DNA from 3 places in the Thermocrispum sp. genome. Region 3 is predicted to be linked to each of the others. Evidence: predicted binding sites of a transcription regulator. Region 3 holds the regulator's gene; each other region holds the start of a gene.
The links. Region 3 encodes LexA, which represses DNA repair genes until DNA is damaged. Its sites were predicted from a motif close to CGAACACGTGTTCG; they were not measured.
Positions count from the first base shown of each region.

Region 1 (7,954 bases), on a different contig from region 3:
CCGTGCGCGACCGGGTCGACGTTGGTGATGCCCAGCGCGTAGCACACCGCCGAGTTGGCCGCCGAGCCGCGCCCCTGGCAGAGGATGTCGTTCTCCCGGCAGAACCGCACGATGTCGGCCACGATCAGGAAGTAGCCGGGAAAGTTCAGCTCGGTGATCACCTTGAGTTCGTGCTCGATCTGGGCGTAGGCCTTCGGGTTCTGGTAGCGCGTGCCGTAGCGCGCCACCGCGCCTTCGTAGGTCAGCTGGATCAGCCAGCTCGTCTCGTTGTGGCCGGGCGGCACGTCGAACGGCGGCAGGTCCGGCGCGATGAGCTCGAGATCGAACGCGCACTCCACTCCCAGCAAAGCGGCGCGCTGGACGGCCCCCGGATACCGCGCGAAGCGCGCTTGCATCTCGGCACCGGAGCGCAGGTGGGCCCCCGCCGACGGCGGCAACCATCCGTCCAGCTCGTCGAGGCTGCGCCTGGCCCTGATCGCCGCCAGCGTCGCGGCCAGCCTGCCCCGGGACGGGGTGACGTAATGCGCGCCGGTGGTGGCCACCGTGGGCAGGCCGAACTCCGCGGCCAGCGCCGCCATGGTGTCGTTGTGGGCCGTGTCGGCCGGAAGGCCGTGATCGAACAGCTCCACGTAGACGTTGTCCTTGCCGAACAGGGCAGTCAGCTCCCGCAAGCGCTGCGCCGCCCGCCGGTAGCCTTCGACGCGTGCTTCCCGCGGGGCGTCCGGCGACGGCAGCACCGAGCGCAGCGGGCCTTTCCGGCACCCGGTCAGAACCGCCACCCGCCCGGCGACCCGCTCGGCCACCTCCGGCAGCGAATACCGCGGCCTGCCCTTCTCCGCCAGCCGGTTCTCCGGGTCCTCGTGACCGGCCAGCTGTCCGTCGGTGATCGCCGCGCAAAGCGCGGAATAGCCCTGCGCGTCCCTGGCCAGCAGCACCAGGTGCTCCGCGGCGGGATCGGCGGGCCCGGAGCGGGCCTGCGGCTGCGGCGGGAGCTCACGCTCCTGGCCGGCGGGCCACCGGCCGGCCTGCCCGGCTGGCTCGTCCCGCCTGCCGAAACCGAGCTCGGCTCCGTAGACCGTGCGCACCCCTAGCTCCTTGGCCGCCTGAGCAAAGCGGACCGCGCCGTACATGCCGTCGTGATCGGTCAGCGCGATGGCGTCCAGGCCGAGCCGGGACGCCTCTTCCACCAGCTCCTCCGGGTGGCTGGCACCGTCCAGGAAACTGAAGTTGGAGTGGCAGTGCAGCTCGGCGTACGGCACCCGGGGCCGCGCTCCCGCGTCGTCGTCGAACTGCAGCTCCGCCAGGTCGTCCGGGCGGAAGTAGCCCTCCCGGCGCCGCGTCCATGCCGGGCTGTCTCCACCGTCGCCTGACTGCTGCGTGGGGTGGCCGGAGAGCGTGCGCTCCATCTCCGACCACGGCAGCGGCAAGTTGAACCAGCCCATTACGTGTACTCCCCTTCCACCTGCCAGCGAGGGCTCTGCTGCTCGCGGCAGCGCAACAGCAGCGCTCGGCCGGCCGCAGCGGGCCCTTCCGACACCACCACCTGGATCCGTGCGGCAGGCCCGGCCGCGCGGGGATCCCACCACCGTTCGTCCAGCGGCCACGGCCCCGCCCACGCGGTGACCTCGCGCAACGGCCCACCGTCGACCGCCACCCGGGCAGGCGGTGCGTTCAGCACCCCGCGCTCGGTCATCCGCACCGGCAAACCCCGGCGATCGACCACCGCCGCGCGCACCGGCTCCGGATGCACTGTCGCCGGCGACGGCGCTGGAAGCCTGCCCGGCCAGGTCGGAACTTCCTGCTGCGCGCCCGCACCACGCCGCAGGGTTTCCTCGTCGCCCCTGGCCTCACCCCACGGCACCAGCCGCACCCGCTCGGCCGGGCCCCGCCCGCCGCCCAGCACCGCGGTGACCACGGCTTCCGGCCCGAGCAGCCGCTGCACCTGGACAAGCGCCCGGCCTGCCCGCTCGTCTGCATCGTCGTCCGCCGGGTTGTCCCCAGCTCCACCACGCCACAGGTGCAGTTGCAGCAGGGAGGCCTCGACCACCTCTTCCGGCTCCAGCCGGAGCGTCACCACACCGCTCTGCGGCCGTTGCTCACCCTGCAGCCAGCTGTCGAACTGCCAGCGCACCCTGTCCGCGATGCCGCGTGCGGCCACCGGAACGCCATTGGTGCCGCCGTCCGTCCCGCCGCAGCGCCACACACGGGACAGCTCCTCACCGCTGAGGGTCCGCGCATAGATGCCCAGCCGGGTGCAGGCCAGGTTCCGGCCCGCCAGCTTCGCGTGCAGCTTCCCGGCCATCCGCTCCGCCACGTAGGCGGCCTCCTCCACCGTGCCGACCGGGACGTCGAACGTCTCCTCCACCGCCAGCTCGGCGGGCGGCTTGCGCCGGTCCAGCGGCCGCTCGGACAAGCCGCTGGCCAGCCGATGGGCCAGCATGCCGAGCCTGCCGAACCGCGAACTCACCGTCCGCTCCGGCAGCTCGGCGAACTGCCCCAAGGTGCGCAGCCCCAGCCTGCGCAACAGGTCGACCAGATCGGCGACCAGATCGGCACAGCCGTCGAACTCGGCCAGGACGCTGCCCGGCTGATCGAGCTCGGTCACCGGCAGCGGCGCCAGGAACCTGCGGCTGCCGCCCGGCTCCACCACGCACGACCGGCGAGCCGCCGCCAGCGCGGCGAACAACCCGTCGGCGATCCCGATCTGCACCTCGACCCCCGCCATGGCCGACACGTGGCCCACCAGGCTTTCCACCAGCCGATGCTCGTCGCCGAAGTAGGTCAGCGCCCCGTCCACCGGGGCGGCCACCACCCCGGGACGCACCACGTCCACCCCGACCACCAGCTCTTCCACCGCGGCGGCCACCGGCTCGAACAACCGCGCGTCGCGCGCCGGGTCGACCGCAAGCACCGCCAGCTCCGGACATGACGCCTGCGCCTCCCGCCTGCGCATCCCGCGCCGGACCCCGTTGCGCCGCGCCACCGCAGAGCAAGCCACCACCCGGTTGGCCGCGAACACCGCCGCGGGATGGTGCAGGGGAACACCGGCGGCCACGCACGCGGCCGTCACCGGCCAATCCGGACACCACACCACCACCAGCCGCGCCGCCTGCTGCGCATCCGCCGCGGATCGTTCGCCGGAGCCGGAGCTCCCAGCACCGGCATCCCCGGGAAACGCGCCTTGCGCACCGGCCGCGCCATCCGGACTCGCCGCGGCTTTGCCTCCTCCGGACTGCCCGGCATCCGCATCGCTGGGACGGGTATCCACCGATCGCGCCGCCTCCCGCTCCGGCACCGCCTGGCCTGCCCGCGAAACACGCCACCGCCTCGTCACTCGCTGCCGCATCAGCTCGCCACCTCGAGCCTCCGCGCGTGCTCGCCCGCTTCGACACCACCGCTGGGCCCGGGCAGCAGCACGGTCGTCTCCAGCACCCGGGCCGAGGACTTGCCGCGCCCCTGGATCCGCATGGTGCGGGCCGACAGGTAGCCCCGCCCGAATTCGTCCACTCCGTCCCAGGAGCCGGGCGTGCAGACCAACTCCACGTCCGCCCCAGGCCATCGGCCTTCGGCGACGAGCACGCCGCCCCGGTGCCGCACCCGGGCGGTCAGCCTGCGCGCGGACGCCGCCGCCATGCTCGTCCCGCCCGGCACCACGACGATGTCCACCCCGTCCAGCAACGCCGCAGCCACCCGCACCACGTCCGGACCCGGGCGCGGGACCAGCGCCGTCCTGCACAGCTCGACGCCCAGCTCGGCGGCGGCGGCCAACCCGACGTCCGGAATCCCCACCACGGCGGCCCACGACCCCGCCGCGGTCGCCCTGGCCAGCAGCGCGAGCAACACCGACCGCGCCCCGGTGACCGAAACCGTGCTGCCCCTCCGCAGGCCCCTGAGGGGCAGCACGGCCTCCAGTTCGGGCACCACCGGAAGGAGCTTCCCCGTCGCTGACGCTCCCGCAACGTCAGCTGCCACCTCACTCGCGGTGGTCAACCCCGGCAACGACGCCAGCCGAGCGACCGCATCCACGGTGTCGGCCACCTCTGGCACCGTGGACGTGCGCGCGCCCGACATCCCATCACCTCCCGGAAACCACGACCGGGCGGCAGCTCCCGGTCATCGGCCACCGTGGAGCGACGGTGGCTTCGTTCTCGAACATATGTTCGATAGTGATAGTGAACGCCACCTCCGGGGCACTTGTCAAGCGCACCGTCACCGGCCATTCCATCGAGTCAGCTGGCCGAGGAAAACCACAGGTCGGAGTGGTTGAGAACGCGCCAGGCACCCCTCGCCCGACGAATTCGGCACCAATCGCAGCAACCTGTAACCGACGGCATCCGAAACAAGCGCAGGCCCCTGCTGGCGCAAGGACCGCCGGGCAGGGTGGTCCGCTCGGTTCGTCGGGGCGTGAGAACCGTCGTTCGCCCGGTGGGCCAACGACGGAAGGCAGCCGTGTCACGCCGTCGGCATCGACCGCAGAGCCCGGGCCATCGCAAACCCCGCAGAACGGTAGGACGTGGTGTGGGCGGGAGGGTACCTGGTGCGATGCAGACGCACCGAACCCTCACCGACTCACCGTGCGTCGGCGAGCAATTCGCGGCCCACGGCGACGACCAGCTTCTTCAGTCGCTCGGCAGGCACGGCGACATCCTCCGATTCTCCGAGCAGTCCGCTGAAGAAGGTCTTGTCGGAGCCAGCCAGCTGCACCGCGACGACCGTCCGTCCACGGCGGGCCACGAGTTCGGCGTTCCCGTCGACGGCGCGCACGAACGCCTCGTCACCCACATCGCTCAGCTCGCTCATGCCACCCCGCCCGGCCGTCAGCTCGACGACCGCTTCCTGCGCGGCGGGCTTGGCGTGATAACGGTCGACCTCCACGCTCAGCTGCCGCTTACGAACATGCTCGTCCGGCCCGGCGACCCAGCGACAGGAGACACCCTCCACGCCGTCACGCATGTGCAACGGACCGCTCTGCCAGCTCGGCGTACCGGCTTCGGCGAGCAGCTCGGCGGACACCGTGCACTCCTCGGGCACCGGATCCGCCAGCGGTGCAACACCGACCGAGCTGTAGAAGACCAGCGCAAGATATCCGCCAACCAGCGCCACCGCACCGAGCACGACACCGATCAGCACGAACGGCCAGCGCGGCCGAGGAGGCCGCGGCCGACGGGGTGGACCAGCCGTCGGCGGGCGCCGGTAAGCGGCCGTAGGCGGCGGTTGCCGATACGCAGCCGGAGACGACGGACGTCCTGGGCCGGACGCCGCCTGCCACGTCGGACCCTGCGCGGTCATGCGGGGAAACTTACCCCAGATTCGCGGTGCTCACCGGTGATCACTCACCCGCTGTCTGCGTCGTTCCCGCCGCTCGTACCTGGCCCGCGCGATCCGACACGCCTCGCCGAGCAGTTCCCGCACCGCCGCCTCGGTGCGCGGGCCCGGATTGACCACGGCCAGCCATCCGAGCGACCCGTAGACCGGGTGCGCGAAGATCACGTCGAACCGACTCACGTCCACCTTCTCCACCGCGGCCTCGCGGGGCGAGCGACCGGTCCAGCGCTCGAAGGCCTCCCGCCCTGCGAACACGTTCACCCGGAACACGCCGGAACGATCCAGCCGTGAGTCCTCGTCCCCCGGGTAATCCTTCGTCACGACCGTCGCGAACGGCTGCCCTTTCGCCGGTGGCACCCCGTCCGGTGCGTAGTAGAAGAAGGCGTCCCCCCCCCCAGCTGATCTCCGGAGAGCCATCACCAGGGCCAGGCAGCACAGTCAGCACACCGGGAAACCCCGCAACCAGCTCGATGATCTCGTCTTTGTCCATGCATGAAGCGTTTCATTGAAGTGCTTATGGCGACTTTCGTCGATAATCGCCCTGGTCAGGAGCTCCCGACTCGAAAGTGGGGGTTGTGCGAACGGTCGACGTGGCGCGCCGCAGCGGGTACTCCGTCCAGCAGATTCGCCTGCTGGAACAGGGCGGAGTGATCCCGCCAGCGGAACGCACGCCGGCCGGCCACCGCATCTACCAGGACAGGCACATCCACGCCGCGCGGGCCTACCGCGGATTCGCTGCCGGAATGGGGCCGACGGAAGCCAAGGAGGTGCTGCGCGCGGTCAACGCGGGCGACATCTCCGGTGCCCTGGCACGACTGGACGCGGCGCACGCCGACTTGGACCGCCAGCGCCGGCAGCTCGCCATGGCCAAACAAGCCGCCGAAACGATCACCCTCGAACCGATCACGGACGTTCGTCCCTCGGACGCCATGACGATTTCCGAGCTGGCCGAAGCGCTCGGCGTGCGCCCGTCGACCCTGCGGCACTGGGACGCGGAAGGCCTGGTCGTCCCCAGCCGCGACCCGGGCACCAAGGTCCGGCGCTACACACCGGCCCAGGTGCGCGATGCACGCATCGTCCATCAGCTACGGCGAGCGGGATATCCGATCACGCTGCTCGCTGAGGTGATGCCGCAGCTTCGCAGGCAGCACGAGCTCGACGACATACACCGGATGCTTGCCGCGCGCGACGAAACCCTCGACGCACGCTCGAAAGCGATGCTGGCAGGCACCGCCGCACTGGCCGCGCTGCTCGGCGACGACCGAACCGAAAGCCCGGCCGGCACGCTCGACGAGGTCAGTGGGCGAAGTGCCGGACCCCGGTGAAGTACATCGTCACGTTCGCCGCTTCCGCCGCGGCGATCACTTCGGCATCCCGCACCGAGCCGCCCGGCTGCACCACGGCCCGCACGCCACCCTTTGCGAGCACTTCCAGACCGTCCGGGAACGGGAAGAAGGCGTCCGAGGCGGCGACCGCCCCGACGGCACGGTCACCGGCACGCTGCACCGCGAGCCGACAGGAGTCGACCCGGTTGACCTGACCCATGCCGACACCGACGCTCGCCCCGTCGTGCGCCAGCAGGATGGCGTTGGACTTCACCGACCGCACCGCCCGCCAGGCGAACTCCAGGTCGGCCAGCGTGGTGGCGTCCGCGGCCGGCCCGCACACCAGCTGCCAGTTCGCCGGGTCGTCGCCCTCGGCGTCCACCGCGTCGCGCGACTGCAGCAACAGGCCGCCGGACACCGCGCGCATCTCGGCTCCGGTGCGCTCCGGCGGCGGACAGACCAGGATGCGCACGTTCTTCTTGCGCTGCAGCACCTCGACCGCGCCGTCTTCGTACGACGGGGCCACGATGACCTCGGTGAAGATCTCGGCGACCTGCTCGGCCATGGCCACCGACACCTCGGTGTTCGCCGCGATCACCCCGCCGAACGCCGACAGCGGATCGCACGCGTGCGCCTTGCGGTGGGCTTCCGCGACGTCCGCGCCGACCGCGATGCCGCACGGGTTGGCGTGCTTGATGATCGCCACCGCCGGCCGCTCGTGGTCGTAGGCGGCCCGCAGGGCCGCGTCGGCGTCGACGTAGTTGTTGTACGACATCTCCTTGCCGTGCAGCTGCTGTGCAGCCGCCAGGCCGGAGCGGCCCGAGACGTACAACGCCGCCTGCTGGTGCGGGTTCTCGCCGTACCGCAGCACGTTGGCCCGCCGCCAGGTAGCTCCCACCCACGTGGGAAACGCGGTGTCCGGCTCGGGTGCCACGACGCTGTTCAAGTAGGAGGCGACCGCCACGTCGTAGCTCGCCGTGTGCGCAAAAGCCTGCGCAGCGAGCTGCTGCCGCTCGGCCAGCGTGAACCCGCCCGCGGCGACCCGGTCCAGCACCCACTCGTAGCGAGCGGGATCCACCACCACGGCCACGCTCGGGTGGTTCTTGGCCGCCGCGCGCACCATCGCCGGTCCGCCGATGTCGATCTGCTCGACGCACTCGTCCGGCGCGGCACCCGAAGCCACCGTCTGCTCGAACGGGTACAGATTCACCACCAGCAGGTCGAACGGTGCGATGCCGAGCTCGTCGAGCTGCCGGACGTGCGCGGGTTTGCGCATGTCCGCCAGCAGCCCGGCGTGCACGTGC
Region 1 covers NZ_PKFA01000058.1:32,897-40,850, forward strand. The annotation lists gene CXP56_RS14970 (error-prone DNA polymerase) at 1-1,442, opposite strand, end outside; gene CXP56_RS14975 (DNA polymerase Y family protein) at 1,442-3,100, opposite strand; gene imuA' (DnaE2-dependent mutagenesis accessory factor ImuA') at 3,346-4,038, opposite strand; gene CXP56_RS14985 (hypothetical protein) at 4,570-5,130, opposite strand; gene CXP56_RS14990 (DUF6194 family protein) at 5,320-5,742, opposite strand; gene CXP56_RS14995 (MerR family transcriptional regulator) at 5,901-6,650, shown strand; gene purH (bifunctional phosphoribosylaminoimidazolecarboxamide formyltransferase/IMP cyclohydrolase) at 6,622-7,954, opposite strand, start outside.
Region 1: the regulator LexA is predicted to act here: its motif matches at 4,150-4,163, upstream of imuA' (DnaE2-dependent mutagenesis accessory factor ImuA').

Region 2 (7,954 bases), on a different contig from region 3:
CGGGGGCCGACTGTGGCACGCTGACACCGTGGGAGCGATACCAATCGCCGATGACGTGCTGGGTGAGGAAGTCGAGGTCATCGGGTTTGACGAAGCAGCCGCGAAACTCGGAATCTCCGCAGGAAAACTGCGCCAGTTGCTGCGCGACGGGCAGCTGATCGCGATCAAGCGGGACGGCGAAGTGGTCATCCCGGCGGACTTCGTCGGCGACCACGGCCCGGTCAAGGGGTTGGCAGGCACGCTCACGGTGCTTGCCGACGCCGGATTCACCCCCACCGAGATGCTGCGCTGGTTGTTCGCGGCGGACGAAAGCCTGCCGGGCGTCACGCCGATCAACGCGCTGCGCACCAACCACGGCACCGAGGTCAAGCGGCGCGCCCAGGCGCTGGCGTTCTAGTCCGGCACGTTCGAGGTCCACACGGCCGCGCCGCCGGGTGGTCACGGCAGACACCCGGCGGCGCGGTCACGTTCTTCGGTGGAAACGTCCGGCCCGCCGTCCGGTTCAGCTGATCGAGTCCCGCCACTTCAGCCAGGTGCGCAGCGTGGACAGGTCCATGTCCGGGCCGGTGGTCTGCGGGACGAACTGAGTGACGCCGAGCTGCAGCAGCTTCTCCGCGTTGTCGCCAGGTTCACCCCGGACGAACACCGCGCGTTCGATCTCGTTCGGGTCCCGCCCGACCGCGGCACAGTGCTCGTCGAGGATGCGGCTCTTGCGCTCCACGACGTCCACGTCACCGATCACGTGCCAGATGTCGGCGCGTTCGGCGACCATGCGCAGCGTCTTGCGCTCCCCACCGCCCGCGATGAGCAGCGGGATACGCCTGGTCGGCGGCGGGTTGAGCTTGCTCAGCCGCTTCTCGATGCGGGGCAGGGCCTCCCGCAGGTCGTTCAGCCTGCTGCCCGCCGTGCCGAACTCGTAGCCGTACTCGGTGTAGTCCTTCTCGAACCATCCGGCGCCGATGCCCAGGATGAGCCTGCCGCCGCTGATGTGGTCGACGGTGCGCGCCATGTCGGCCAGCAGGTCCGGGTTCCGGTAGCTGTTGCAGGTCACCAGCGCGCCGAACTCGGCACGGGACGTGCTCTCCGCCCACGCGGCGAGCATGGTCCAGCACTCGAAGTGCTTGCCGTCCGGGTCGCCGTAAAGCGGATAGAAGTGGTCCCACGTGTACAGAATGTCGGCGCCCAGGTCCTCGGCTTCCTGCGCCGCGCGGCGGATGTCGGCGTAGTCGGCGTGCTGCGGGTGGATCTGCAGCGCGATGCGAATCGGCTTGTTGGGGGTAGGCGTCATGTTTTCACCGTACGCGCGCGATGTGGGGTGGTGATCAAGTTCCGCTTCATCGGCGCCGTTGTGTGGCGGCATGGGCAAGCTTGGTCAGTTCGGTGGCCGCCGGCTCGCCGATGCCTGCCGCGGCCAGGGTGTTCAGGGCGCGTTCGGTGAGTTCGGCGATGCGGTGCTCGACCGCCTCGACCGCGCCGACGTCGACGAGGGCCCGCCGGGCACGCTGCAGCACGTCGTGGGTCAGCTCGGGGTTGCCGATCGCCTGGGTGATGGCTTCCACGGCGCCCTCGTCGTCCTGGTCGCGGGCTCGCTCGATGCCGAGTGCCACCAGCAGCGTCCGCTTGCCCTCGCGCAGGTCGTCGCCTGCCGGTTTGCCGGTGACCTCGGGATCGCCGAAGACGCCGAGCAGGTCGTCGCGCAGCTGGAACGCCACCCCGATGTCGGTGCCGAACGACCGCAGGGCGGTGGTGAGGTCGTCGGCCGCACCGGCCAGCCTGGCTCCCAGCTCCAGCGGGCGTGCCACCGTGTAGGCGGCGGTCTTCAGTTCGCTGACCCGCAGGGCGGCTTCCGGGCTGGCGTCGCCGGTGGCTTGCGTGTGGACGTCGAGGTACTGGCCGGCCAGGACCTCGGTGCGCATCGCTTCCCACACCGGGCGGGCCGCGGCGAGCGCGTCCGCGGGAAGGTCCGCGGCGGCGAACATGTCGTCCGCCCACACCAGGGCCAGGTCGCCGATCAGCACGGCGGCTGCGAGCCCGAACCCCTCGGCGGTGCCCAGCCAGCGCTGTTGCCGGTGCTTGGTGGCGAACGCGACATGAACCGTGGGCGCCCCGCGGCGGATCGCCGAGGCGTCCATCAAGTCGTCGTGGATGAGGGCACAGGCTTGGATCAGCTCCAGCGACGCCGCCGCGTGCAGCGCCCCTTCGGCCGCCGGGCCGTCCGCGGCGCCACCTGCCGCCCGCCAGCCCCACCAGGCGAAGGTCGGCCGCAGGCGCTTGCCCCCGTTGAGCACGAACGCGCGCAGCGCCGCCACCGCCTCGCCGAACGGCTGGTACTTCTCGGCGAGGTCGCCGGCCGCTCGGGCGAGGTAGTGCTCGAGGACGCGCTGGACGGCTGCGGGCAGGTCGGTGTCTGTCACGCGCCTATCGTCCGTCGTCGCCGGTGCACATGCGCGTGCGGGGCGGTGTGTGGGCTCGGTTGCGGGAGCTTTCTCCCGGATCTTGGGAACAATTCCCGGTCTGCGGACGATTGTTACTCTGTGTACATGAGCTCGGTGCTGTCCAGAATCTCCGGCGAGGCACCCACGTTCTCGGTGGAGTTCTTCCCGCCCCGTGACGCCGAGGAGGAGGCGATCCTGTGGCGGTCGATCCGCGAGCTCGAATCGTTCGACCCGGCCTACATGTCGATCACCTACGGCGCGGGCGGGAGCAAGCGCGACGGCACCATCCGCAGCATCGCCAGGGTGGCGCAGGAGACCACGCTGGTGCCGATGGCGCACCTGACGGCGGTGGACCACTCGGTGGCCGAGCTGCGCAACGTGATCGGCCACTACGCCGCGGTCGGGGTGCGGAACGTGCTGGCGCTGCGTGGCGACCCGCCGGGGGACATCCACGGTGAGTGGGTGCCGCACCCGGAGGGGCTGAACTACGCCTACGAACTCGTCGAGCTGATCCGTTCGCTCGGTGATTTCTGCGTCGGGGTGTCGGCCTTCCCGTACGGGCATCCGCACTCGCCGGATCTGCAGACCGACACCCGCTACCTGGTGCGCAAGTTCCAGGCGGGGGCGGAGTTCGCCATCGCCCAGTTGTTCCACGAGGCCGACGACTTCCTCCGGCTGCGGGACAGGCTGGCCGCCGCGGGGGTGGATGCGCCGCTGCTGCCCGGCGTGATGCCGCTGACCACGCCGCGGACGCTGCACAAGACGATCGAGCTGTCCGGCGCGCCCGCCCCGGAGTGGCTGCTGCGCAGGCTGGAGCCGCTGGCCGACGACAAGAAGGCGTTCCGGGCCGAAGGGCTGGACGTGACCACCGAGCTGTGCGAGCGGCTGCTCGCCGAGGGCGTGCCGAACCTGCACTTCTACACGTTCAACCGGTCCAAGGCGACCAGGGAAGTGGTGACCCGGCTCGGCCTGGTTCCGGTCCGGGCGTGAGTCGTGGCCGCGGACGGTTGCCTGCGGAGGTAGCCTGCCGGGCATGGCAGAGGGCATCCACGACACCTGCAACACCTTCGTCGACGAGTTCGCCGCGGCTCACCCAGTGGAAGCCACGTCGCTGGGGATCCCGGGCCACGACGACAAGCTGACCGACTACTCGCCGGACGGCGTGGCCCAGCGCGCCGAATTGGCTCGCCGCGCGTTGGCGGCGGTCCGCGCAGCGGAGCCGGCGGACGACTCCGAGCGGGTGGCCAAAGCCGTGTTCACCGAGCGGGTGGGGCTGGCCGTCGAGCTGCACGAGGCGAACCTGGATCTGGCGCCGCTGAACACCATCGCCAGCCCGGCGCACGAGATCCGCATGGTGTTCGACCTGATGCCACAACGGACCGCGGAGGACTGGCAAGCCATCGCCGCCCGGTTGCACGCGGTGCCTGCCGCGCTCGCCGGGTACCGGGCATCGCTGCTGGAAGCCCTCGATCGCGGTCGTGCGCCTGCGCTGCGCCAGGTTGCCAAGGTCGCCGAGCAGTGCGAGGTGTGGGCTGGCCTCCACGGTTCCGAGGGCTACTTCCAGAAGCTGGCGTCGGCGGCGGCAGGCGCGTCGATCGACGAAGCATTGCGCCGCGAGGTGGAGCGCCGGTGCGCGGAAGCGCAGGAGGCCTACGCCGAGTTCGCCGGGTTCCTGCGTGCCGAGCTGGCGCCGGTGGCCAGGAGCACCGACGCGGTCGGCAGGGACGAGTACGCGCTGTGGTCGCGGGTGTTCCTCGGCTCCGCGGTGGACCTGGAGGAGGCCTACGAGTGGGGCTGGCACGAGTTCGCCGAGCTCGAGCGGGAAATGCGCCAGATCGGTCAGCGCATCAAGCCGGGGGGTTCGCTGGCCGAGGTGGCCGAAGCGCTGGATGCCGACCCGCGCTATCGCGTGGTCGGCCAGGACGCGTTTCAGCAGTGGATGCAGCAGCACTCCGACGAGGCGGTGCGGGCGCTGCAGGGTACGCACTTCGAGATCCCCGGCGAGCTGACCCGGCTGGAATGCCTGATCGCACCGCCGGGAGGGTCGGTCGGCGCGTACTACACCGGGCCGTCGGAGGACTTCAGCAGGCCCGGCAGGATGTGGTGGTCCATCCCGGCCGACCGGGAGGAATTCAGCACGTGGCGTGAGCTGAGCGTGGTCTACCACGAGGGCGTGCCCGGGCATCACCTGCAGATCGGCACCAGCGTGTACGAGAAGTCGCTGAACCGGTTCCAGCGGCTGATGAGCACCACGTCCGGACTGGCCGAGGGCTGGGCGTTGTACGCCGAGCTGCTCATGCGCGACCTGGGCTTTCTGGAGGACGACGGCAACCTGCTCGGCATGCTGGACGGGCAGCTGTTCCGGGCCGCGCGGGTGATCGTGGACATCGGGATGCACCTGGAGCTGGAGATCCCGCGGGGCACGGGATTCCACGAAGGCGAGCGGTGGACGCCGGATCTCGGCCTGGAGTTCATGCTCACCCGGACGATCACCGACCCGGCGCACGTGCGGGACGAGATCGACCGCTACCTGGGCTGGCCGGGCCAGGCGCCCGCGTACAAGATCGGCGAGCGGCTGTGGCTGGCCGCCCGCGAGGACGCCCGGCGGCGGGCCGGGGCGGCGTTCGACCTGAAGGAGTTCCACACCAGGGCGTTGCGCCTGGGTGGGATGGGGCTGGACACGTTGCGCGAGCAGCTGGCCGCGTTGTACTGACTCCGGCCGTGCGGCACTGGTGGTCGTGCCTCGCCGTGGGCCCTGGCGAGCCTCCGGTCCGGAGCATTGGCCGGCCGCCTGGTACCGATGCGCGTCCATGGTCCGCCGCGGCTCGGCCCCGTGGCGTGCTGGCCGGTCCTGCCCTGGTCCGTGCCTGGTTTGTCGTGCGGGCTTCAGCTCGGCGGTCGCTCTGGTGCTGTCACGTCGTGCCCTGTTGTGCCCGGCTCCGTCGGTGGTGCTGGCGGTCCGCTCCGGCGCCGACGCCCGAGCCAAAGTCGGAGGACCACCTTTCCGGCGGCTGCCGGGTCGTGCCCTGACCGCCGGGTCGTGACTCCGGCCGTTCGGCGCGCGGTGTCCGACCGAGTCGTTCAGCGCACAGTGTCCGGCAGGGGCGTTCCGGGTGCGATCACGGTCCGCGCTCTTGGTCCGGCCTTGCCGGAGCCGGCATGCGCTCGCCCTGGCGGCGTTCTGCGGTGTTCGCCGGGTCGCGTCAGTCGAGGGGGAGGCTGCGGCCGAGGACGGCGAACGGCCGCGGGTCGCCTGCGAACCGGTAGTGCCGGAGCACGTCGGTGAAGCCGAGGCGGCGATACAGGCGCCAGGCTCTGCTGGGGCCCTCCGGGGTGGACAGCAGCACCCTCGGCTGCCGCTGATCCGCCAGCAGGGTGCGCACCAGCTCCTCGCCGATTCCGCTGCCCTGGCTGTCCGGCCGCACGTGCAGCTCGGTGAGCTCGAAGTAGTCGTCGAGGGGGTCGGTCGGCTCGCCACGGGCCATCAGCCCGGCGCGGACCTGCTCGTGCCACCACTGCCCAGGTCGGCCGCGATAGCCGTAGGCCAGGCCGATCATGGTTCCTTCGGCGTCGAGGGCGGTCACGTTGCGCCAGCCCTCGCGCAGCATGTGCGCCAGCCACATCGGGGCACGCTGCTCGGCCGTGCCCGGCGGGTAGCGCATGGCCTGCACGTAGAGATCGAGTGATTCGGGCAGCCGCTGCCGGAACTCGGCGGGCGTGAGTTCGACGTAGCGGACGGTGCGCGAGGGCATCGTTGTCACGACCGCCTCCCTCCCTCGCTCTCGGTGAGAAGTCTAATCGCGAACGCGCTGACGAGGACACTTTTGCCGGACCGGGCTGTTGCCCGCCTTCGAACATATGTGCTAATGTTCCCAGTGTTCGAACATGTGTTCGGAAGCGGTCTCGGGTGTGGCCCGGCGGCGATCGGGGAAGCGCCGCCGGGCATTCGCTTCGCGGTCCGCCGACGAAGGAGTGGAGGGGAGCAGCATGGCTGGCACCATGGCCCGGCAGCCCTCGCCCGGCGCCCCGGTCGCCCCGATGGCGCGTTCGTTGCTGGCGCAGGCCAGGCGGACGCTGGGCGATGCGGAGTGGGCCGACAAGCCCGCCGAGCGGTTCACCGCGGCCTATGCCGCGGCGCTGCGAGCGGCCGCCGCCGTGCTGGTGGCGCGTGGCAGGCCGCACCGGGGGCGGGCGAAGCCGGCCAGCAGCTGGGTGCTGTTGGAGGTCTCCGCGCCCGAGCTGGCCGAGTGGGCGAGGTTCTTCGCCGCGCACTCCGGTCTGCACGATGCCGCGCAGGCGGGCATCAGCGGCCGGATCAGCCGGCGCACGGCCGACGATCTGGTGCGGCAGGCGGGCCAGTTCACCGAGCTGGCCACGCGCGCGGTGTATGCGGGCCCGCCGCAGGGTGTGCGTGCGCGCGGTGTCCGGCGTGCTGGTCAGCGCAGGGTGGTGCCGGGCGAAAGCGCCGCGGTGCGTGTCCCGGCGCAGCGAGACCTGCGGTCCGCCTGATGTCGAAGAAGGTTCTCGTCGAGCACGGGCGGCTGCTCGATGTGCTGGGGGTCGAAGTCGAATTGCTGGTGGATGCCTCCTCGGGCGCCCGCCCGGATGCGCGTGTACCTGCGGTGCCTGGGCTGACGCTCGCCGAGACGGTCCGGCATGTCGGCTCGGTGTATCGGATGGTCGTGGCGTGGTTGCGAACCGGTGAACGGCCGACCGAGTGGCAGCGGGAGCCCGCGCGTGGTGAGCCGGTGCAGCAGTATCTGCGGGAAAGTTATGCGGAACTGGCCGAGGAGCTGGCGAGGCGGGATCCGCATGAGCCTGCGGGCACCTGGTGGCCGGAGGACACCACGGCCGGATTCTGGCGCAGGCGCATGGCGCACGAGACGACGGTGCATCGCACGGACGTGGAGAGCGCGGCGGAAAAGGACGTCACCGAGGTCGCCGAGGACGTGGCGGTCGACGGTATCGACGAGGTGCTGACCTTGTGGTACGGCCATCGTCTCGGGGTCCTCGGGGTGTCCGGGACGCGGGCTGGCACGGTGGGCATCAGCGTGGGCGATCGGCACTGGATGACCAGGGCCGGCCCGTCGGCCACGGCCGCGTGGCGCGCGGACGCGGACGAGGTGGCAGGGGCCGACGCGCGCGTGACGGGTACCGCGATGCGGCTGTACCTGTGGCTGTGGGGGCGAGTGCCGACCGGTGCGGTGACCACGGAGGGGGACGAGGACGCCGTCGCCCAGCTGTGGGCGCTGCTTCGGCTGGCCACTCGGTGAGGGTTCGGTCGGCCACGTGCCGAGCGGGTGCATGAGGCTCACCGAGTGGCAGAGTGCTGGCCGAGCCGCACGTGCGCCGAGTGGGCAGGACGTGGCCGAGGTGCCGGGGCGTGGTGGCCGAGCTGCCGGGGCGGCCGGGCCATGGTCCTGCCGGCCAGCCGATCCCATCGGCCGCAGGGCCGGCCAACGTCCGGTCTGCCGGGCGTCCTGGTTTGCCGGGCGTCCTGGTTTGTTTTCGTCGGCCGA
Region 2 covers NZ_PKFA01000025.1:68,689-76,642, forward strand. The annotation lists gene CXP56_RS06150 (Rv2175c family DNA-binding protein) at 29-397, shown strand; gene CXP56_RS06155 (LLM class F420-dependent oxidoreductase) at 503-1,288, opposite strand; gene CXP56_RS06160 (polyprenyl synthetase family protein) at 1,335-2,414, opposite strand; gene metF (methylenetetrahydrofolate reductase [NAD(P)H]) at 2,541-3,425, shown strand; gene CXP56_RS06170 (DUF885 domain-containing protein) at 3,469-5,148, shown strand; gene CXP56_RS06175 (GNAT family N-acetyltransferase) at 5,639-6,196, opposite strand; gene CXP56_RS06180 (SAV_6107 family HEPN domain-containing protein) at 6,423-6,944, shown strand; gene CXP56_RS06185 (maleylpyruvate isomerase N-terminal domain-containing protein) at 6,944-7,708, shown strand.
Region 2: the regulator LexA is predicted to act here: its motif matches at 6,316-6,329, upstream of CXP56_RS06180 (SAV_6107 family HEPN domain-containing protein).

Region 3 (7,954 bases):
GCTCTGCCAGCGTTGGCCGGCAGCCAGCTTGCTTACCCAGAACGCACCGGGCTGGGCGACACCCCGTACGCCGAAACTGCACCGGATCGCCTCGGCCACGTCACGCCGCGGCGGTGAACCGCGCGGCCCGAGCGAGCCACCACCGACGACGACCACGTCGACGAACGACGGCCTGGCCTCCGCTGTGGCCGCGGCCAGCTGGTCGGCCGTCACGGACACCTGGGACGGCGGCGGGATGTCGCAGCGGACGCATTGCGTGACATGGCGGCCTGCCGGGCCCACCGCGATGAGGACGACGGATTCCTCCGGCACGTAACCGAGCAACCCGGGAACCGCCGCCAGCAGCTCCGCTGGGCCTCGCAAGCTGACGACCGGCTTCCGGCCGCGGGCTGTGTCGCGTTGCATGTCTTCAGACTGCGCGACGGCGTGGCCATGCAGAATCCTGCGCCGGGCAGGCTGTGGACAACCGGTCCTTGTGGACAACCCGGCAGGGCTGCGCGCCCGGCGACAGATCTGCCGCCCGCCGACCGGCTTGGCCGATCACGACGGGGTCGCAGGAGCACGCCGCGGCGTCACGGGGTACGGAAGCAGCTGGACGGTCTCGCCCGCAGGCATCGGCCGGATTGGCGACAGGATGGGCCGGGATGGTCCGGCTGTCACCGGAGGAGATCCGGGAGCGCGCGGTAGGCGTTGCGCGGCCAGACCTGGCTGGCGGCCGATGCGCTGGGGCTGAGCGGCCTGTACGACGAGCAGACAACCGGTGCTGCGCTCCTGGCAGCCGGGATCCGTGGTCAGCTGCAGCGAGCGGAGTCGGCCGGTTTTCCGGCTGTGGTCGCTTGGGCTCGGCACTCAGGCGGCGTCGGGAGCGGCGATCGGCCGATGCCGACATCGCCTGATCGGGGCGTGCGGCTCCGGGGGCGGTGTCACCCCTGGAGGATGTAGGCCTGCAGCTGCTTCTGCGCTTCCTCGAGTTCGTCCATCCGGTTCTTGACCACGTCGCCGATGCTGACGATGCCGCACAGGCGGCCGTTGTCGATCACCGGGACGTGCCGGATCCTCCGCTGAGTCATCAACACGGTCAGGTGGTCGACCGTCTCGGCCGGATCGCACGTGGCCACATCCGTCGTCATGATCTCGGCGACCTTCGCGGACAGGATCGCCGCGCCACGTTCGTGCGCGCGCCGGACCACGTCGCGCTCGGAGACGATGCCGACGATGCGCTCGTTCTCGACCACGACAAGCGCACCGACGTTCCGCTCCGCCAGAACCGCCAGCAGCTCCGTGACGGTAGCGTCCGGGCTGATCGTGGCGACGTCAGAGCCCTTCTTCCGCAATACCTCGGCGATCCGCATTGCACCCTCCCCGATCAGGGTCAACAGCGACAGTCTCAGAAGGCTAACCCTGATCGGCCGAGTACGGATAGCCACAACCGTGTGGACATTGCCAGCCCTTTTGCCGTAGCGAAGGCCACGCATCACGACGAAAACCGCGTTCTGCGTCCGGATTCGGCACCGGCCGGGACGCTGGACACCACCCGTCCGGACGAGCCATTCGTCACCACACCGGCCCGAGCCGCGCCGCGGTCGGGAGGGCGGCCACTGCCGGATGCGCAGGGCGGATCGAAGCTGCGATCCGCGACGCAATCGAGGACAGTCACCCCAGCCGAACACAAAACCGGCCGAAACCGCATTCCACGCCCCCGATCCAAGACGGCGACCCTGCCCCGACACGCACCTGTCGAAGCCGCCATCCGTAACGCAATCAAGAACAGTCACCCCAGCCGAACACACAAAACCGGCCGAAACCGTACTCCACGTCCCGATCGAAGACGGCGACCTGCCCCGACACGCAGGACGGGTCGAGGCCGCGTTGCACGACGTGACCGAAGACAGTCGACCCTGCCGAATACGCAGGACAGGGTGAAGCCGCATTTCACGCCCCGGTCGAAGACGGCGGGCGAAGGTGGTGGGCCTGACGCAGGGCGGTGACCAGCGGAACGCAGCAGCCGCGGCGCAACACGAAGGGCGCCGGCCGGCGAACCGCCGTCGGCGCCCTTCGAGGCGCGGGGAGCGCAGAACGATCAGCTGCAGCCCGACGTGGAACCGCAACCTTCACAGACGTAGCAGGACCCGGCCGGCCGCATCTTGGTACCGCACGTCATGCACAGCGGAGCGTCCGCGGCCTTGCCGAGCTTGAGCTCCATGAGCTCCGGCGTGGTGTGCGCGCCGCTGAGATCCCGTGCGGACTGCTCCTTCGGCTTCGGCGTGGCCGACGCCTCGACGCCGCTGCGCAGCGCCTCCAGGTCGACCTCCTCCTCGTCCGCGCCGTGCTCCTTGGCGACCATCGCCGCGCGCTCCTCCGCGGTGAAGATGCCCAGCGACGCCCGCTTCTCGTACGGCAGGTAGTCCAGCGCCAGCCTGCGGAACAGGTAGTCCAGCACGCTGGTGGCCATCCGGATGTCCGGGTCGTCGGTCATCCCGGCCGGTTCGAAGCGCAGGTTCTGGAACTTCGACACGTAGAACTCCAGCGGGATGCCGTACTGCAAGCCCACCGAGATGGACGTGGCGAAGGCGTCCATGACACCCGCCAGCGTCGAGCCCTGCTTGCCGAGCTTGACGAAGATCTCGCCGAGGCCGTCGTCCGGGTACGAGCCCGCGGTCAGGTAACCCTCGGCACCACCGACGGTGAACGACACCGTCTGCGACGGGCGCTTCTTCGGCAGGCGCTTGCGCACCGGCCGGTACTCGACGACCTTCTCCTTCTCCTCCGTCTTCTTCGCGGTGGACAGCGGCTGGCCCACCTTGCAGTTGTCCCGGTAGATGGCCAGCGCCTTCAGGCCCAGCTTCCAGCCCTGGAAGTACAGCTCCTTGACGTCCTCCACGGTGGCCGACTCGGGCATGTTCACCGTCTTGGAGATCGCGCCGGACAAGAACGGCTGCACCGCGGCCATCATCCGCACGTGCCCCATCGGCTCGATGGCGCGCTCGCCGACGGCGCAGTCGAACACCTCGTAGTGCTCCCGCCGCAGACCGGGCGCGTCGACCACGTGACCGTGCTCGGCGATGTACTCGACGATGGCCTCGATCTGCTCGTCCTGGTAACCGAGCGACTTCAGCGCCCGCGGCACGGTCTGGTTCACGATCTGCATCGACCCGCCGCCGACCAGCTTCTTGTACTTGACCAGCGAGAAGTCGGGCTCGATGCCGGTCGTGTCGCAGTCCATCATGAAGCCGATCGTGCCGGTGGGGGCCAGCACCGAGGCCTGCGAGTTGCGCCAGCCGTACTTGCTGCCCAGCTCGATGCTGCGCTGCCACTCGCGCGTGGCCAGCTTGCGGATCGCCGTGTCGTTGGTGTGCAGCGTGCGGATGGCGTCGTTGGCCGCCGCGTGCTTGCGCATCACCCGCTGGTGCGCCTCCGCGTTACGGGCGTAGCCCTCGTACGGGCCCACCACCGCGGCGAGCTCGGCCGACCGGCGGTACGACGTGGCGGTCATCAGCGACGTGATCGCCGCCGCCAGCGAACGGCCGCCCTCGGAGTCGTACGCGTGCCCGGTGGCCATCAGCAGCGCGCCCAGGTTCGCGTAGCCGATGCCCAGCTGGCGGAACTTGCGCGTGGTGTCCGCGATCGACTCGGTCGGGAAGTCCGCGAAGCAGATCGAGATGTCCATCGCGGTGATGACCAGCTCGACCGCCTTGACGAACAGCTCGGCGTCGAACGTGCCGTCGTCGCGCAGGAACTTCATCAGGTTCAGCGACGCCAGGTTGCAGCTGGAGTTGTCCAGGTGCATGTACTCCGAGCACGGGTTGGACGCGGTGATCCGCCCCGACTCCGGGCAGGTGTGCCAGTCGTTGATGGTGTCGTCGTACTGGATGCCCGGGTCGGCGCACTCCCACGCGGCCCTGGCCATCTTCTCGAACAGCTCGCGGGCGTCGACTTCCTCGATCACCTCGCCGGTGGTGCGGGCGCGCAGCCCGAACTTGCCCCCGGTCTCCACCGCGCGCATGAACTCGTCGCTGACCCGCACCGAGTTGTTGGCGTTCTGGTACTGCACCGAGACGATGTCCTTGCCGCCCAGGTCCATGTCGAACCCGGCGTCCCGCAGCGCCTTGATCTTCAGCTCCTCGCGGGCCTTGGTCTCGATGAACTCCTCGATGTCCGGGTGGTCGACGTCGAGCACCACCATCTTCGCCGCACGCCGGGTGGCGCCACCGGACTTGATGGTGCCCGCCGAGGCGTCGGCGCCCCGCATGAACGACACCGGGCCGGACGCCGTGCCGCCCGAGGACAGCAGTTCCTTCGACGAGCGGATCCTGGACAGGTTCAGCCCGGCGCCGGAGCCGCCCTTGAAGATCAGCCCCTCCTCCTTGTACCAGTTGAGGATCGACTCCATGTTGTCCTCGACCGAGAGGATGAAGCACGCGCTGACCTGCTGCTTGGACGACGTGCCGACGTTGAACCAGACCGGGGAGTTGAAGCTGAACACCTGGTGCAGCAGCATCCAGGTCAGCTCGTGCTCGAAGATCTCCGCGTCGGCCTCGGAGTGGAAGTAGCCGTGCTCCACGCCGGCCTTGGTGTAGGTCTTCACCACCCGGTCGATCAGCTGCTTCAGGCTGCGCTCACGGGTCGGCGAGCCCACCACACCGCGGAAGTACTTGCTGGTGACGATGTTGGTGGCATTGACGGACCAGAACGACGGGAACTCGACACCGCGCTGCTCGAAGTTCACCGAGCCGTCCCGCCAGTTGGTCATCACCACATCGCGCTGCTCCCATTCGACCTCGTCGTACGGGTGCACGCCCTCGGTGGTGAAGACCCGCTCGAGCTTCAGTCCGGTCCGCTTGGCTCCCCTGGACTTCCCGGACTTGCCCGAAGCAGGGCTCGTCCCCACGGTCTCTGTCATGCCAACTCCCTCACTCCAGCGCTGCGCGCAGGCGCATCGCGCCCTTGCTCACTTCTTGCCGTCGCTGGCCGTTTCGCTGTCGTCGTCCGCCTGGTCGCCCTGCGCCTGACCCATCGCGGCCCGCAGGTCGGCGATCTCCTTCTCGAAGTCCTCGATCGACTCGAAGGAGCGGTACACGCTCGCGAACCGCAGGTAGGCCACCCCGTCCAGCTCCCGCAGCGGGCCGAGGATGGCCAGCCCGACCTCGTGGCTCGGCACCTCGGCCAAGCCTGCCGATCGGATGGTCTCCTCGACCTTGTGCGCCAGCTGCTGCAGGTCGTCCTCGCTCACCGGCCGCCCTTTGCACGCCCGCCGGACGCCGTCGACGACCTTCTCCCGACTGAACTGTTCGGTGACGCCGGACCGCTTCACCACCGCGAGTACCACCGTTTCGGACGTGGTGAACCTGCGGCCGCACTTCGAGCACGCACGGCGCCGCCGGATCGCCTGGCCGTCATCCACTTCCCGGGAATCGACCACACGCGAATCCTCGTGCCTGCAGAACGGGCACCGCATGCCGCGACCTCCGGGACCTCAACGACCACGCACCAGCCCACCCATCACACGCCCTGCCTCCGTTGGACTCCCCGGGCGCGGATTGGTGATCGTCTTGTGGATCGACGGTGGACAACCCACCGCCTGCTGTGGACAACTACTTCGTCAGCAACCCAAATTGTGGAACAACTACACGCATGTAACTACTACATGTTGGGGTCGACACTAGAACGCCGGGGGCGACTTCGCAACTCTCACGCGGGTGAAGTCCGCTACGAATTCACCCCCTCACCCTCCGTCGCCGACACGGCCCGGCGGAGACTGCGACGATCCTCGGCACCCGGCCGACAGGACGCCGCCAAGCCGACACGACACGCGCAGGACACGACGCGCGAAGCCGATCCCGCGAGCGGGGGCCTGCCGTCGCGGCACGCCCCGCTAGCCCCGCGACTCGACCGGCACGGTCAGCGCGTGACCGGGAGCCACCGCGCCCGCCGACACGCCGTTCAACTCCTCGATGCGCTCGACGACCGCACGCGGATCACTGTGAGGCGCAAACTTGACCGCCACGTCCCACAGCGTCTCCCCCGGGGCGATCGACACGATGGCCGTGCGATCCGGCACCTCCGCCGCCACCCCGTGCGCCAGACCGCCGAGCAGCAGCCCGAAAGCCACCACCGCGCAGGCCACCGCCACGGCTACCGCGACCATCACGCGCCACTGCCGCGCCGCGGAACGCGGCCCGCACGCCACGCCGGTGCGCCGCGGACTGGCCACCACGCGGCCCGCCCGAGGCGGACGACGCAACGCCTCCTCGGAAGTACGCCGACAGGCGCCTCGCGGCTGCACGGCGACGGGGCGCCGACATCCCTCGCTCGCAAGGACCGTCATGCTTCCTCCTTCGTGCCATCGGCTCGCGTCCGGCCGCCGGAGTGTTCGAACATGCGTTCGTCGAACACGTGATCGATGTGTACCACGCGGGACCGACAAAATCGAGACTTCACCGGCGTGTCGTTCGAACGCGTGTTTGAACTTGGCCAGGGCACGCGTTACTGTCGGTGACGCGACGTACTCGGATGTCGCGGACCAGCCTGGGAGGACAGCGGTGGCACAGCAGCCGAAGCAAGGCACACGGCGGCGCGCGAGCGGGAAGAACGACAACGTCCGGGAACTGCGGACCACCCGGCCGAGCGATCTCACCGCACGTCAGGGCCAGATCCTCGAGGTCATCCGCTCCTGGGTGGACGAACGCGGCTACCCGCCGAGCGTGCGCGAGATCGGCGACGCGGTGGGGCTGAACTCCACGTCGTCGGTGCAGCACCAGCTGCTGGCACTGCAACGCAAAGGGTATCTGCGGCGTGACCCGAACCGGCCGCGCGCGGTGGGCATCGTCCCGGCCGACCTCCCCCAGCGTCCGCGCAGCACCGAGGAGGAAGTCGCCGCCGAGCAGGCACGGCCGGAGCCTGCCTACGTGCCCTTGGTCGGGCGCATCGCCGCGGGCGGCCCGGTGCTCGCCGAGCAGGCCGTCGAGGAGATCTACCCGCTGCCGAAGGACCTCGTCGGCGAGGGCGAGCTGTTCCTGCTCACCGTCGCCGGTGACTCGATGATCGACGCGGCGATCGCGGACGGCGACCTGGTCGTGGTGCGCAAGCAGCCGACGGCCGACAACGGAGAGATCGTCGCAGCGATGATCGACGGCGAAGCCACGGTCAAGACGTTCAAGCGCAAGGACGGCCACGTGTGGCTGATGCCGCAGAACGAGGCCTACGACCCCATTCCGGGCGACGAGGCGACGATCCTCGGCAAGGTGGTCGCGGTCCTGCGGCGCCTCTGAGGCCGGCTAGCGGCGCCTGCGCCGGAGCTTGCCCAGCCCGAACCACAGCACGACAGCAGTCAACGTGGCGACCACCAGCGCAGGCAGCCTGGACCGCTGCTGATCTCCGGACGACGACTCGGAGGGTGCGTCACTGTTCCCAGCCTTGCCCGAGGACGAGCCGTCTTGGGTGGACGTCGCCGCGTCGACCAGGGCCGCGGCCTTGCGTACCGCCCGGATGGGCTGGCCGACCCCTTCGCCGGCGGCCAGCAGCGTGCCGTCCGGGTCGAACGCGATCGCCTCGCCCTGTGGCTCGCCGGGCAGCGGGACACGCACCGGTTCACGCTTCAGCGCGGCGACCACGTTCCCGTCGGGCGCCGGGAAAAGGTAGGCGTCGGTGTAGGTCCGAAGCGCCACGACGGTGCCGTCTCGGCTCACCGCGCCGCCGGTGACCAGCATCGATCCGATCGGTCCCACTTGGTCGGGCCCGCCCGGCGTGCCGGTCACGGCGAAGCTGACGGTGGCCACCTTCTCCAGCGGTGTCGGCCCCGGGGTGCGCAGGCGCTCGGCAGGCCGATAGACCGCCGACCGGCCGAGCACACTCTTGGTCACCACGTACGGCGTGCCGCGACGGTCCAGCAGCAGGGCTTCGGCGTCGTGCTGGCCGTCCGGATAGGTGAGCCGATGCAGGCTGGCGCTGCCGTCCG
Region 3 covers NZ_PKFA01000037.1:26,106-34,059, reverse strand. The annotation lists partial or broken gene CXP56_RS08105 (DUF4192 domain-containing protein) at 1-405, opposite strand, end outside; gene CXP56_RS08100 (CBS domain-containing protein) at 924-1,352, opposite strand; gene CXP56_RS08095 (vitamin B12-dependent ribonucleotide reductase) at 2,081-4,900, opposite strand; gene nrdR (transcriptional regulator NrdR) at 4,949-5,455, opposite strand; gene CXP56_RS08085 (hypothetical protein) at 5,873-6,325, opposite strand; gene lexA (transcriptional repressor LexA) at 6,606-7,268, shown strand; gene CXP56_RS08075 (hypothetical protein) at 7,275-7,954, opposite strand, start outside.